Regions from separate parts of the Clostridium pacaense genome, predicted to be linked through region 1. Evidence: predicted binding sites of a transcription regulator. Region 1 holds the regulator's gene; each other region holds the start of a gene.
The links. The regulator NrdR, encoded in region 1, represses ribonucleotide reductase genes. The targets are predictions, from matches to a motif close to CACNANATNTNGTG.

Region 1 (5,147 bases):
TACCCGCAGGCTTCAAAGGCCTGTCTTAGTTCCTGCTCCATTAAGTCCAGAATTTTCTTCACGATTCACGTTCTCCTTTGCTCTAACATTTCCTTCCGGGAAAGCTAAAAGTGCCCCGGCTGACGCCGGAGCAATCTTTAAGCTCTTTCTCTACAGACCATTATACACGTGAGAGATACTCGCCGGTCCTGGTATCAATCTTAATCTTGTCGCCAATCTCCACGAATAAAGGCACATACACGGTCGCACCGGTTTCCACGGTGGCAGGCTTGTTGGCGCCCTGTGCCGTATCACCCTTGAATCCAGGCTCTGTCTCGGTAATCTCCAGTTCTACAAACAGGGGCGGCTCCACGGAAAATACGCTGCCGTTGTAAGAAACAACCTTACATACCTCATTCTCCTTAACGAACTTCAGGGCGTCACCGATGATATCCTTGTTCAGCGCTACCTGGTCGTATGTTTCCTGGTTCATGAAGTTATACAGCTCGCCGTCAGCGTAAAGGTACTGCATGTCAACCCTGTCAATCCTTGCTGCCGGGAATTTTTCTGTTGGACGGAAGGTGCGCTCCACAACGCCTCCGTTGATTACATTCTTAAGTTTGGTACGCACGAAGGCAGCGCCCTTGCCTGGCTTAACATGCTGGAATTCCAATATCTGAACAACCTGTCCATCAATTTCCAGTGTAACACCATTTCTAAAATCACCTGCTGATATCATAAAGATATTCCTCCTTGAGTTCGTTCACGGCGCCAGACACAGCGCCCAATAAGTCTTTAATCTTTTATATTCTATACTATGTAGACAGCATTTTCAAGGTTTTTTTTATTGGCAGTGTAAATTTCTCCAAATTTCTTCTAAATCCCTGCCCTTTTATGGATTTCCCCCACAATTTCCTCCACCTTCCGGCCGTTTACATCCACAATCAAATGGGAGGCATCCACGTAGACCGGGCGCCGGTAGGAAAGCAGTTCGCGGATCCTTCCCTCCACATCCTCCGACTGAAGCATGGGACGGTCGGACACATCCCTTCCAATCCGCTCCATCACGGTCTCCGGCGATACATCCAGATAGACCACGCAGCCCAGCTGTTTTAAAAGGGCCCGGTTTTCCTCCCGCAGGGGAAGTCCGCCCCCAACGGATATGATGGCATGGTCCGTGTGGGCCAGAAGCTGGTTTAAGACCCCTGTCTCAAGCTTTCGGAACGCATCCTCGCCCTGGGTGGCGAATATATCCGCAATGGCCATGCCCGCGGCCTCCTCAATCCTCTGGTCCGTGTCAATGATGGGCATTCCGTACTGCCTGGCATAGGCCAGTCCCACACTGGTTTTTCCCGCACCCATGAACCCGATGAGGATCAGGTTGTGCTTGGACCTGGCCCCGGCCAGCTGTTCCTCAATCAACCGCCTTGCCATGCATATGCTTTCCTCATCCACCCGCACCTGGGGATTCCACAGTTCATAAGCAATGATTCCCTGGTACAGCAGCATATCCAGGCCATTAACCGCCTTGCCTCCAGCTTCCTCCACCAGTTCCATGAACCTGGTCCTGGCAGGTGTGTACACAATATCCACACCGGTGTGGACCAGCTCATAAAAACGCGGGTCCTCTATCACCACCTGGTCCCCATGGGGATACATGCCCACACTGGTAGACTGTACCGCCAGATAACCGGACCTTATCCGGGGCAGGGCACCATATCCGTCAAGCGGCAGGGCGGACGCTATGGCGCGGCCCATCAGCCCGTTGATATAATCCGCCAGCTCACCGGCCTTTTCCTGGCTCCGGTTCAGTATGAAGATGGACTTGGCGCCTCCCCTGGCCAGCACATAAGCGGCGGCCTTGGCAGCGCCTCCCGCCCCAATCAGGATGCAGTTTTCATTGCAGATCCCGATACCAGCCGTATCCAGGGCGCGTTTTAAACCTGCACCGTCCGTATTATAACCCTTATACCCGTCCTGTACCCGCACCAGGGTATTGACAGCGCCGATTGCCCGGGCATCCTCATCAATATCCGCCAGGTACTCCATCACCCGCTGTTTGTGGGGTACCGTCACGTTCAATCCCAGGATATTCAGGGCAAATGCACCCCTGACCGCATCGCCTACCCCCTCATCCTCCACCTTAAACGGCACATATGCCAGGTTCACGCCCGTGCGCTCCGCATAAAAATTCTGCATCAGTGGTGACATGGAATGCTCCACCGGGTTTGCTATCAGTCCGCATACTCTTGTCTTTCCGTCCATTTTCCGTCTCGCTCCCTGCTGTTCATTCTATGATAATAACATGATCTGTCACGGTCCGGCGCCTGCCTCATGGCTTCCTGCGGCGGTGCTTTTTGTAGAAATACAGTACCGGCTTTTCCAGGTACCGTTTCAGGACAATCTGTATCTCTTCTTTTGGATTGATGGGTTTCACTAAAATACTCAGGATACCAGCCCGGTTGGCCCCATATACATCCGTAAACAGCTGGTCCCCCACAAAAAGCGTGCTCTCCCGGTCCGTGCCCATGCGCTCCATGGCCTTCCCATAACCGGCTGTCCCCGGCTTCCCGGCCTTATGGATATAGGCAGAACCCACATCCTCCGCAAAGGCCCTGACCCTTGGTTCCTTATTATTGGACAGCAGGCAGGTATCCATCCCCATCTCATGAAGATGCCTGAACAGTTCCCTGGCCTGGTCATCAGCCGGCGCGTCATGGGGAACCAGCGTATTATCAATATCAAATATGACGCCCCTGATTCCCTGGGCATGGTAATGGGCATATGGAATCACATAGGCAGAAACCTCATACCGCTGTGGATAAAACATTTCCAGCATAATCCGCGTTAATCCTTCCTTGTCTACTTTTTAAGCAGTTTTCCAATCTCATCTATAAATGTGTTCACATCCTTGAATTCCCTGTATACGGAAGCAAAACGCACATATGCCACCTCATCCAGCATCTTAAGCTTCTCCATGACCAGCTCACCGATGACAGAGGTGGGGACTTCCTTTTCCTCCATGTTGAATATCTGGTTTTCAATCTCGTCAATCACCGTGTTGATCTGCTGAGTGGACACGGGACGCTTATGGCAGGAATGGATGATTCCGGCTTCAATCTTGGAGCGGTCATACGTCTCCCTGGATTCGTCCTTCTTAATCACCATTAAGGGCATGGTCTCCAGCTTCTCATATGTGGTAAAACGCTTGCCGCAGCTCTCACACTGGCGGCGCCTGCGGATGGAGCTGTTGTCATCGGCAGGCCTGGAATCGATAACCTTTGTATCTGATTCGTTGCAATAAGGGCATTTCATCTGTTCAATACTTCCTTTCCTCTATTCACGGCTTTCGTGCTGCATTTATTTTAACCGAATCATCTATGAATCGCAAGGACTTTGTATTTATTTTCATAACTGTATGGACGAATCTCCCTCCCCGTTTTATAATAAGACCCATAGCAGAACATAGAAAGGCTGGTTCCATATGAATAATGTGAAGATAAAAGATGTAATACTGGGGGAAGGGATTCCCAAGATATGCGCGCCTCTGGTGGAAACCGGCTTTGATTCCCTTATACGGGAAGCCGGACGTTTTACCACCCTTCCTGTGGATGTGGCTGAGTGGAGGGCTGACTGGTATGTCGGCATACTGGACCCCGGCGCCGTTGACAGGGTGATGCCCGTCCTGGCCCGGACCCTTGGCAGGATTCCCCTGCTCTTTACCTTCCGGACCCATGGGGAGGGCGGGAACCTGCCTGCATCCGCGGCCGATTACCGGACCCTCCTTGAACGCGCCATCTGTTCCGGCTCAGCCGACCTGGTGGACATAGAGCTGTTTTCCGATGACCATGCGGTCCGGGACCTGATTAGGCTGGCCCACGAAAACAACGTGGGCGTCATCCTCTCCAACCACGACTTTACCGCAACGCCCGATGAAAAGGAGCTGTTAAAACGTCTGGAGCGGATGGACTTCCTGGGCGCTGATATTGCCAAGATTGCCGTGATGCCGGGTTCGGCCAGCGATGTACTGACCCTTTTGTCAGCCACGGAAAAAGCTTCCCGCACACTTTCCTGCCAGGTCATTTCCATGTCCATGAAAGGCACCGGGCTCATCAGCCGTTTAAGCGGCGAGGTCTTTGGTTCCTGCCTGACCTTCGGCTCTGCGGGCGGGGCCTCGGCACCCGGGCAGATTGATGTGGGGGAACTGCGCGGGATTCTGGAAACCATCCACAGGAACCTGTAATCCGGCCCGCCGCTTTTCTGGTCATTTGCCTGTTCCTGCAGCCGTGCCATATGCAATGCGGTTTTTGTATGATTTAATTAAGGAAAATGAAATACGCCCTCCTCCTGAATCTGATACAATGATATTATAAGAACCCTGTTACCATCATGTCAGGAGGGATTGCAATATGATAAGGAATACAATTACCCAAATGACGGCCGGGCTTCTGGCCGTCTCTTTTATGCTCATCCCCGCCATTCCCGTATCAGCAGAAGCCGGACCTGGCGCTGCCGGTTCCGGCCGTCCTCCGGTACAGCAGGAGGCTGGCATCCCTTACCGCCAGGAGGCATTTGCCGCCCGTCCGGCTGCCGCTGCCTATGGCGATGCCGGAAGCCAGCGGGCCATCCAGCAAAACAGCACGCTGAGCGATGGATTCCTGGCCGGAATCACAAGCTTTTCATACAAGACAGCCTCCGCCGTGTTAAAGGACAGCCAGGTAAACCAGTGTTACTCGCCAGTCAGCCTCTACTACTCCCTGGCCCTGACGGCCCAGGCCGCGGGCGGCAGTACCAGGAACCAGTTATACGGACTGCTCACATCCCCCGGACAGGATGCCAGCCGGATGGCGGCTGAATGCGGCAGCCTGTACAGGCTCATGTACCGTGACAACGAAGCCAGCATGATTAAACCAGTCAGTTCCATGTGGCTGAACGATGGAAGTCCCCTGGATGCCAATCTCAGAAGGATGATTGAACAGCAATACCATTCCGATGTCTTCCGCATGGATTTGACCCATGCCAATTCAGCCGCAGTCATGAACCGTTGGCTGATGGATCATGGAAACCAGGGCATTTCCCCCGGGCTTGTACTGTCGCAGGATGAAACCATGCACATGTTGGATACCATGTCCTACAGCAGCCAGTGGGTATTTCATTTTGACAGTTCA
Region 2 (5,147 bases), on a different contig from region 1:
GAAAGGGCCTGGAACTGGGATTCGAATTTCAGCTTTGCAAATGCGTCAATCTCCTCTGACACATTCACGTGATAGCTGTTGGTGATATAGCTCCTGTCCGTCACTCCCTCAATGATGCCAAAACGCTTCTGGAGGCATTTTGCAAACTTGTAGGTGGTGCTTTCAATGGGTGAACCGTAGATGCTGAACCCGATATTGGTTTCATCTTTCCAGCGGTTGCAGGCTTTGTTCATATACTCCATGACCTCCAGGGCAAACGGCGTTGCCTCCGGGTCGGTGTGGGATTTGCCTGTCATATACTTCACGCACTCATAGAGGCCCGCATATCCAAGGGAGATGGTGGAATACCCGCCGTAAAGCAGCCTGTCAATGGTCTCCCCCTTCTTAAGCCGCGCCAGCGCGCCGTTCTGCCAGAGGATAGGCGCCGCATCTGAAAGCGTGCCCTTCAGACGGTTATGGCGGCACATCAGCGCGCGGTAGCAAAGGTCCAGGCGCTCATCGAATATGTTCCAGAACGCATCCATGTCCCCGCCGGAAGACAGCGCCACATCCACCAGGTTGATGGTGACCACGCCCTGGTTGAAACGGCCGTAGAACTTATAATTGCCATCCTCATCCTTCCAGGGGCTTAAGGCACTGCGGCATCCCATGACAGGGAAGCAGTTGCCTTCCTTCAGTTCCATCATCTTTTTCTCGGAAATGTAGTCGGGAACCAGACGCTTTGCAGTACATCTGGCAGCCATTTCCGTCAGGTAATAGTACTCGGTGCCCTCAGTGATGTTATCCTCCTCCAGCACGTAAATCAGCTTGGGGAACGCGGGCGTGATCCACACCCCTGATTCATTCTTAACGCCCTGGTAGCGCTGCTTTAAGGACTCCTCGATAATCAGGGCCAGGTCCTTTTTCTCCCTCTCGTTCTTCGCTTCATTCAGGTACATGAACACGGTCAGGAAAGGCGCCTGTCCATTGGTGGTCATCAGGGTTATGACCTGGTACTGGATGGTCTGCACGCCCTTGATTACCTCTTTGCGCAGCCGGTTCTCCACCACCTGGCGGATGGCTTCCTCGGAAGGGGTGCAGCCGAATGTCTTAACCTCCTCCAGTACCTCCGCATGTATTTTCTTTCTGGATACGTCCACAAAAGGAGCCAGATGTGCCAGGCTGATGCTCTGTCCGCCGTACTGGTTACTGGCTACCTGGGCAATGATCTGGGTGGCAATATTACAGGCCGTGGAAAAGCTGTGGGGCTTCTCAATCCTGGTCTCACTGATGACCGTGCCGTTCATAAGCATGTCCTCCAGGTTTACCAGGTCGCAGTTATGCATGTGCTGGGCAAAATAATCGGAATCATGGAAATGTATGATTCCCTCCTTGTCCGCCTCCACAATATCCTGGGGAAGAAGCATCCTCTTGGTCAGGTCCTTGCTGACCTCGCCCGCCATATAATCCCTCTGCACGCTGTTGACCGTCGGGTTCTTGTTGGAATTTTCCTGCTTCACATCCTCATTATTGCACTCAATCAGGGAAAGGATACGGTTGTCCGTGGTGTTGGCCTTACGGATAAGGGAGCGCTGGAAGCGGTACCTTACATAATCCTTCGCCAGCTCAAAAGCGCCTGTGGACATGATCTGGTTCTCCACCATGTCCTGGATTTCCTCCACTGATACTGCACGGTTCAGCTTATCACATTTGTACTCCACATAATCCGCAATGTCCTTGATCTGTTCCATGCTCAGCTTGCTCTTGCCCGCTGCCACGTTGGCCTTGGAGACAGCCACCACAATCTTATTTATGTCAAAATCTTCCTCCGCGCCATTCCTCTTGATAATCTTCATTGTCACTACACTCCTTTTATCCGTCTACTCTCATACGCCGCCGCGTCCCCCGCGGTCCGGTGTATCTGTATCCTATCATATAATCCTGGAAAAATCTGTTGCTTGTGCAACAGTATATGATTTTAGCACTAAATGTTGTGTTTTTCAAGGGGAATATATACGATAGGATGTATTTCAGTAAAACGCTTGAAAGGCGTGGATTTTAGTAATGCCAGTTCATCATTGTGCTGATTTCCTAATCCAGGTAGGCTCCCACCGGGGAGGTATTATACTGCTTCAGTATCTCAATCAATACGGACCCGTCCGGCTCCACTGTCTCGGAAAGTATCTTGTACTGGGTCCGGTTCCGGTCCAGCTGCATCTTGTATTTGTCCACTTCCTCTTTGACCAGCTTCACCGCCAGGTCGCTGCTTACATCCTCCTTCAGCATAAAATGCAGGGTCTGTCTGATACATGCCGCTTTGATTCTTTTCATTCCTTACACCTTCCTAATCATAATTTTATATCAATGCCAAAGGCACCAATACCGTCTTATACGGCAACTAAAAAAGGCCCTTCTCACTCAGCGAATTTGAGCGAAACAGGCCTTCTTCCGTTTACCCGAAAATTACCAGTGGAGATTATCCATATAGATGAAAAATCCTCTGAAATCTTATGTTTTCCGGTATTGATTATATCATATTTCCCGAATCTTCGTAAGTAAAATTTTCCAGTTCCTGCACACTGTCCTTACATATGGTCCTTATCTGCCGGCCCTTGCGCAGCTCCCCCGCTCCACCATATGATGGGGCACGATGATCTTCGTTGCAACCAGTTCCGGATTCTCCACGTGGCTGATCATCTGGGCCGCTGCCTCTATCCCCAGCTGGATGGAATTCACATCCACGGATGTGAGGGGCGGGGTGGTGAACCTGGAAAGCAGGGAGTTATTAAAGGAAATGATGGAGACATCCTCAGGTATGGACAGCCCCAGTCCGATACACGCCTTTTCAAGGGCCACTGCCAGTATATCGTCACTGACCAGGACAGCCGTAGGACGGTCCTGCCTTGTAAGCAGGGCCATCAGCACCTGGTTCTGGGCTTCCGGCACAGCCGGCGCCTCCACACACAGCCCAGGCCGAAAGGGAATCTGATGCTCCGTCAGTGCCAGCATATACCCCATCTTCCTGTCATTGTTAAACAGCAGGGAGTGGTCGCCTGACAGATAGGCAATCCTCTCATGGCCCAGGCTTAACAGGTAAGCCGCCGCCTCCCTGCCTGCAAGCACATTGTCATTGTCCACATAGATGGTCTGGTTCACATTCCTGTACGCCTTTCCAATCAGCACATATAACAGCCCTTCCTCGTACAGGTAGTCCAGGACCGGGTCCTGCTCCTTGGAATACAGTACAATAAATCCTTCCGCCAGCCCGGTCCTTGCCATATTCTTTATGACCTGAAGTATCTCATCCTCGTTCTGGCCCGTGATTACCGTATTGATATACTGTTTCTGATTACAGTACTGGCTGATGCCCCGGATCACTTCCAGATAAAACGCATTCTGGTATGCCTCCCACTGGGATGGGGGCAGAATGATCCCAATGGTCCTGGAATTCTGGGTAGCCAGGCTGCTGGCCTGGAAATTAGGCTCATACCCCAGTTTTGCCATGGCCTGCCGTACCTTCTCCTTGGTCTGGCGGCTGATGGACGGATGGTCCTTGCAGGTGCGGCTTACGGTTGACGGGGATACTCCGGCAAGGGCGGCAACATCTTTAATTGTAACAGGCATAACGCGCCTCCTTAATCATCAGATTCACTTGAGGATTCAATCACTCTTCCTATATTGTAATATTCAATGCAACTTTTGTCAAACTTTTTCGCAATGTTTGCGTAACTTTCAATCCTATAATTGCATGAATTTACACTGAAATCTTGCACAAAACCCCATTACCATTTTTGTGCAAAAGGTAGAAAGAACTGTTTTTTCATAAATGATGCTTGCATTCCATCCGCAAACGGGCTATATTTAACGCAAGCGGTTGCGTAATTTAATGCAACTATTCGCGTAACATAATTTCAGGAGGTCAGGTCACATATGAACAAAAAAGACGACGGCTGTATCGGCATCAGGATTTTGTCTCCCTTAACAGGGACAGCAGTAGCATTAGAGGAAGTACCGGATCCGGTATTTTCCCAGAAAATCATTGGGGATGGGATTGCCATCATCCCACAGGACGGGAAACTGGTAAGCCCCATTGACGGTGAGGTTGTATCCGTGGCAGAAACCCTTCATGCCTATGGGCTGCGCTCAGAGGACGGGATTGAGGTCATGGTGCACTTCGGCCTGGAGACCGTGGCATTAAAAGGGGAATATTTTACATGCCATGTAAAACAGGGGGATAAGGTAAAAGCAGGGGACCTGCTGGCAGAAGCCGACCTAAAGGGGCTGGAGGAAAAGCAGGTCAGCCTCATCACTCCCGTACTCATCTGCGGCGGTATGGAAAACCGCACCATGAACACGGTCACCGGCCCTGTATCCGCTGGCAGGGATACCGTAATCACGCTGCTGGATAAGTGTCCGCCGGATGACGCCCCTGCCCCTGGACCTGAAAAGAAAAAATCCAGGTCCCCCATCAACTTTGATTTCCTCCAGAAGCTTGGCAAGGTCCTGATGACCGTAATCGCGGTCATGCCCGCAGCCGGACTCATGATCAGCGTGGGGAAGCTGGTACAGATGGCCGGAGGGGACATGAATTTTGTCCTTACCCTGGGAAGGACCATGGAAACCATCGGATGGGCCATCATCAATAACCTGCACATCCTCTTTGCCGTGGCCATCGGCGGTTCCTGGGCAAAGGAACGTGCCGGAGGCGCATTTGCAGCCGTGATTGCATTTGTCCTTATCAATGTCATCACCGGAGCCCTGTTCGGCGTCAGCAGCGCTGACATAAGTAACCCCGAGGCCGTCACCCGCACCCTTCTCGGACAGGAGATCCTGGTAAATGGATACTTCACCTCAGTCCTTGGCGCGCCTGCACTTAATATGGGCGTGTTCGTGGGTATCATATCCGGATTTGCAGGCGGGGTCATCTATAACAAATATTACAACTACAGGAAACTGCCGGACGCATTGGCATTCTTTAACGGCAAGCGTTTCGTTCCCATGGTGGTCATTGCATGGTCCGTCGTCATTTCCCTGGTGCTGGCCATTGTGTGGCCGGTGGTGCAGACCGGGATTAATTCCTTCGGCGTGTGGATAGCTAATTCCTCAGACACCTCCCCCATACTGGCGCCCTTTATATACGGGACCCTGGAACGTCTCCTCCTGCCCTT
Region 3 (5,147 bases), on a different contig from region 1:
GGACAAAGCAAAGATTGATTAGCGGTGTCAAATGCGCTCCAGCCAAATACACCCCGACAACCAAAAAAGCCGCTGCCCCAACTTGTGGGGCAGCAGCCCTCTTTTGCTGTCAATCATGACTGCGGAACTTCCTGCTCTTAAACACATACACATGGATGAACAGGGTGGCGCCAAACACAGCCATAAGTATTGCCTCCACCGTGCCGGAAAAGCGGCCGGAACCCATGCCGAAGCTGCACGCAGCATCGGCCATGAATATCCACTTTTCAACCCCGAACACCTTATCCAGATCGTAATCTTCCTTTTTTGTGGATCCCACAAACATAAGGAAATCTTTCCCTGTGAATAAACCGATTCCCTCTGCCAGGCACAGGGCCCCCATGAACATAAACAATAAATCCATACTTTTTCCTTATGCTTTTGCGGCTTCTGCCGGTTCCTGCTCCACAAACTTCCTGATGTTGGACGCATTGGCAAACTTCTGCACGATTCCATCCCTTACAATCACCAAGGTGGGCGCCTGCATGATGCTGAACTTCTCAGCCAGCTCAGGGTGTTCCTCCGCATCTATGATCTGGTAATCCCATCCCTTTAAGAACTCCTTGGCGGACCTGCAGTTGGGGCAGGTCTTGGTGGTGAACAGGTAAAGCTGGGCCGGTGACACTGCCTTCTGCCCACTGCCTGCCTGGTTTCCCGCAGCGGCCTGCTTTGGCTGGCCGGCAACCGCAATCCTGGACACGCCGTGCTTTAACCTGGAATGGCTGATATCATAATTGGTACGGTCCTTGTACTCCTGGGACTTTCCTTCATTCCAGTTCTGGACCGGACGGTAGTAACCCGTAATCCTGCTGTATACCTCTGCCTTCTCCCCGCAGATCGGACAGGTAAAATGCTCCCCAATCAGGTACCCATGGCTCTTGCAGATGGAGTAGGTAGGCGACATGGTATAGTAAGGCAGCTTATAATTCTCAGCAATGGTACGGACCAGGTTGGCAGCCGCCTTCCAGTCAGGCAGCTTCTCTCCCAGGAACGCGTGGAACACGGTGCCGGACGTATAAAGTGTCTGCAGTTCATCCTGGATATCCAGGGCATCAAACACATCGGCCGTGTAGTTCACCGGCAGATGGGAACTGTTGGTATAGTAAGGTGTCTCGCCCTCTACGCCGGCCGTGATGATCTCCGGATAGCGCGCCTTGTCATGCTTGGCCAGACGGTAGGAGGTGGACTCAGCCGGGGTTGCCTCCAGGTTGTACAGGTCACCGTACATCTCCTGGTAATCAGACAGGCGCTCCCTCATGTGGTTCAGCACATCCCGTGTGAATTCCTGGCACTCCCTGTGGGTCATGTCCTTCCCAACCCACTTTGCGTTCAGTCCGGCCTCGTTCATGCCCAGAAGGCCGATGGTGGAAAAGTGGTTCTCAAATGTTCCCAGATAACGCTTGGTGTATGGGTACAGGCCCTGGTTCAGAAGCTTGGTGATGACTTCCCTCTTGGTCTTTAAGGAGCGGGCGCAGATATCCATCATGTGGTCCAGTTTCTCATAGAAATCAGCTTCGTCCTTGGCCAGATACGCAATCCTTGGCATGTTAATGGTAACAACACCCACTGATCCGGTGCTCTCACCGGCGCCAAAGAAACCGCCCGTCTTCTTGCGCAGTTCCCTCAGGTCCAGACGGAGGCGGCAGCACATGCTGCGCACATCGCTTGGCTGCATGTCGCTGTTGATGTAGTTGGAGAAGTACGGTGTACCGTATTTGGAGGTCATCTCGAAGAGCAGCCTGTTGTTCTCTGTGTCGGACCAGTCAAAATCATTGGTAATGGAGTAGGTGGGAATGGGATACTGGAACCCGCGTCCGTTGGCATCGCCCTCGACCATGGTCTCGATGAATGCCTTGTTGATCATATCCATTTCCATCTTACAGTCCTTGTACTTGAAATCCGTCTCCCTGCCGCCCACAATGGCATTCATCTCAGCCATGTCATCCGGCACCGTCCAGTCCAGGGTGATATTGGAAAATGGAGCCTGGGTTCCCCAGCGGCTTGGGGTGTTCACGCCGTAGATAAAGGACTCGATACACTTCTTTACCTCGGGATAGCTTAAATTATCTGCTTTAACAAAAGGAGCAAGGTAGGTGTCAAAGGATGAAAATGCCTGGGCTCCGGCCCACTCATTCTGCATGATTCCAAGGAAGTTGACCATCTGGTTGCACAGCACGGATAAATGCTTTGCAGGGGATGAGGTAATCTTACCGGTGATGCCCCCAAGGCCTTCCAGCAGAAGCTGCTTTAAGGACCATCCGGCACAATATCCGGTCAGCATGGACAGGTCGTGAAGATGGATGTCCGCATTGCGGTGGGCTTCTGCAATCTCATGGTCATAAATCTCGCTGAGCCAGTAATTGGCAGTGACCGCTCCTGAATTGCTTAAGATCAGTCCCCCTACGGAATATGTAACCGTGGAATTCTCCTTTACACGCCAGTCCTCCACCTTGACGTAGCTGTTGACCACGTCCTTGTAATCCAGGATGGTGCTGTTCATGTTCCGTATCTTTTCCCTCTGTTTTCTATATAAAATGTAAGCCTTTGCCACATCCGTATATCCGGTCTGCTCCAGGACGTGCTCCACGCTGTCCTGTATCTCCTCAACGGAAATCATGCCTTCCTTCATCTTATCCTGAAAATCTGCAGTTACCCTTAAAGACAGCAGCTCCAGAATCTCGTTATTGTAATCTTTCTTCGTTGCCTTGAATGCCTTTTTGATTGCTTCCGTAATCTTGTTCAGACTGAACTCAGCATTCTCACCATCCCTTTTTACCACCTGAATCATACCACTTGCTCCTTTCAAACCTTCACTCACTTGCACTGCGCAGCCCGCTCCCATACAGGAGCGAGCCACGAACCCATTATAGCAGACAGCAGTCAAAAACACAATATCTATGTATAACATTTTGTGTTAAACTAGATATTGTGTCTTATTACCTGTACTTATAACACTTTTGATAAATGCCCGCAAAGCCTTATTCTATCAGGGTTTTGAAAAATGCCCCTGCCGCCTCACCCTTTACCGTCCGAATAAAGACCCGCAAAAAGTTCCGCGGGCACATATGCCTTCACAGCCACACCGTCGTCCCTGTACTCCTCTTCCAGGAGCTGGCCATACCTGCGGATGGTCTGGATCCGCCCTGTCTGGGAATAAGGAAAGACCTTTTCCAGGAAAATGCGCCTGCTCCGTATGATGGTCCGGAGGATCTGTTCCAGCTCATCAATCCCCTCCCCTGTCCTTGCCGAAATCCGCACCTGGTAGTCAGAGGAAAAATCCCTGGGAACGGGATGCATCCCATCTTCTGTCCCCTCCTCATTCAGACGGTCCGTCTTATTGAACACAGTCACCGTGGTCTTGTCAACGATTTCCAGTTCACGGAGGGTTTCCTTCACCACATGCATCTGTATGTCCATCTGGGGGTTGGAACAGTCCACAACATGAAGGATGATATCGCTGTAACGCGCCTCCTCAAGGGTACTCTTAAAAGCCTCAATCAGGTGATGAGGAAGCTTGCGTATGAACCCTACCGTGTCCGTCAGGAGGATCTGCTGCCCGTCCTCCATGACAAAGCTGCGCGTGGTGGGGTCCAGGGTTGCGAACAGCTTATCCTCAGCCAGGATCCCAGCTCCGGTGAGACGGTTCAGAAGGGTTGACTTGCCGGCATTGGTATAGCCAACAATGGCCGCTGTAAGGGCAAAATCCTTCTCCCTCTGCTGCCTGGTCACCTCCCTGTGGCGCTTCACGGCCTCCAGTTCCTCCTTCAGCTGTGAAATCCGCTGATGGATCAGACGGCGGTCCGTCTCCAGCTTTTTCTCACCCGGTCCCCTGGTGCCGATGCCACCGCCCAGACGGGACAGGGAGTTGCGCATGCCCACCAGACGCACGGCCCTGTACTTTAACTGGGCCAGCTCCACCTGTATCTTTCCTTCGCGGGTACTGGCCCTGGATGCAAAGATATCCAGGATGACCATGGTCCGGTCCATGACCTTGGTGTCCAGGGAATCCTCCAGATTGCGCAGCTGGGCCGGCGACAGTTCATCGTCGCAGATGACCCCGGTTGCGTGAAGCTCCCACACAAGGTCCCTCACCTCGTCAATCTTTCCCTTCCCAAGATAAGTACCCGGATGGATCCTTTCACGGTTCTGTATGACCCGTCCCACCGTCACAGCACCAGCCGTGGCCGCCAGTTCCTCCAGTTCGTCCAGGGAAGCATCGCTTCCATCTTCCTCTCCCGTACTTACTGCAATCAATATAACCTTTTCCTGTAATTCTTCTAAATCAATCAAATCTGCCATCCTATCTTGTTTTCAAAAACGCAATTTCATGTTCCGCATCTTCATTGGAGCCAAAGACACTGACATAGTCCTCAAACAGCTCCAGGGCTTTCTTGTACTCTGATAAGTATTCGTAAGCCACGGCCCGGTTATACACCAGTTCTTTTAAAAGGGCGCGGTCTGCCTGGGCATCCTCGGCCAGGGCCGCCCAGGCCTGGGCCGGTTCAGCGCCGGAACCCAGGCTGTGTCCTGTCACGAATGTCTCATACCCCTGGTCAAACGAATCAAGAGCACCCCGGTAATCCTTTTCAGCCATCTGGCAAAGGCCCATCTGGTTATAAACCTGTCCATGCTTTATCCCTTCCTTCAACGCGTCCTGGTAAAGGCTCATGGCCTTTTCATACTCTCCCGCATCCACACAGGCGCCTCCTGCCGCAAACAGGGCCTCCAGCTTGCCTGCCTCTGCCTTGTCATCCTTAAGGGCAGCATTCCCCGCCTTATAACGGTCAATGGCATCATCCGTGCCCCCCAGATGGGCATAGCACATGCTCTGGGCATACAGATAGACAGCCGTATCCGGTTTCATCTCCAGAAGCAGGCCATAGGTATGGACAGCCGCCTCATAGTCCCTCAGCTTATACTCGGCCTCGGCCCGGTAGCCCAGCACGTCCGAATTAAACCCTTCGGACTTTTTACCTGACTTTTCCAGCGCCGCGTCAAAGGCTTCAATGGCCCCTGCATAATCCCCGGAAACCAGCTTCTCAATCCCGTCCTGGCGGAACTGCCTTTTCTTGGAGGAAGCCACGGATGAAACCACCCTGACCGTCCCC

Region 2: a site for NrdR is predicted at 1,962-1,975, ahead of nrdD (anaerobic ribonucleoside-triphosphate reductase). Genes of this name have one in related genera too.
Region 3: a site for NrdR is predicted at 2,957-2,970, ahead of LK536_RS37840 (ribonucleoside triphosphate reductase). Genes of this name have one in related genera too.

Annotation. Positions count from the first base shown of each region.
Region 1 is NZ_JAJFEB020000001.1:653,771-658,917, forward strand. Features, by position in the region: gene argS (arginine--tRNA ligase) at 1-62, opposite strand, end outside; gene efp (elongation factor P) at 161-718, opposite strand; gene aroE (shikimate dehydrogenase) at 856-2,244, opposite strand; gene LK536_RS32640 (YqeG family HAD IIIA-type phosphatase) at 2,312-2,818, opposite strand; gene nrdR (transcriptional regulator NrdR) at 2,842-3,294, opposite strand; gene aroD (type I 3-dehydroquinate dehydratase) at 3,464-4,222, shown strand; gene LK536_RS32655 (serpin family protein) at 4,389-5,147, shown strand, end outside.
Region 2 is NZ_JAJFEB020000007.1:76,581-81,727, forward strand. Features, by position in the region: gene nrdD (anaerobic ribonucleoside-triphosphate reductase) at 1-1,835, opposite strand, end outside; gene LK536_RS43220 (hypothetical protein) at 2,071-2,310, opposite strand; gene LK536_RS43225 (LacI family DNA-binding transcriptional regulator) at 2,578-3,603, opposite strand; gene LK536_RS43230 (PTS transporter subunit IIBC) at 3,910-5,147, shown strand, end outside.
Region 3 is NZ_JAJFEB020000003.1:380,897-386,043, reverse strand. Features, by position in the region: gene LK536_RS37850 (FMN-binding protein) at 1-22, shown strand, start outside; gene LK536_RS37845 (hypothetical protein) at 110-403, opposite strand; gene LK536_RS37840 (ribonucleoside triphosphate reductase) at 413-2,827, opposite strand; gene hflX (GTPase HflX) at 3,055-4,338, opposite strand; gene LK536_RS37830 (tetratricopeptide repeat protein) at 4,340-5,147, opposite strand, start outside.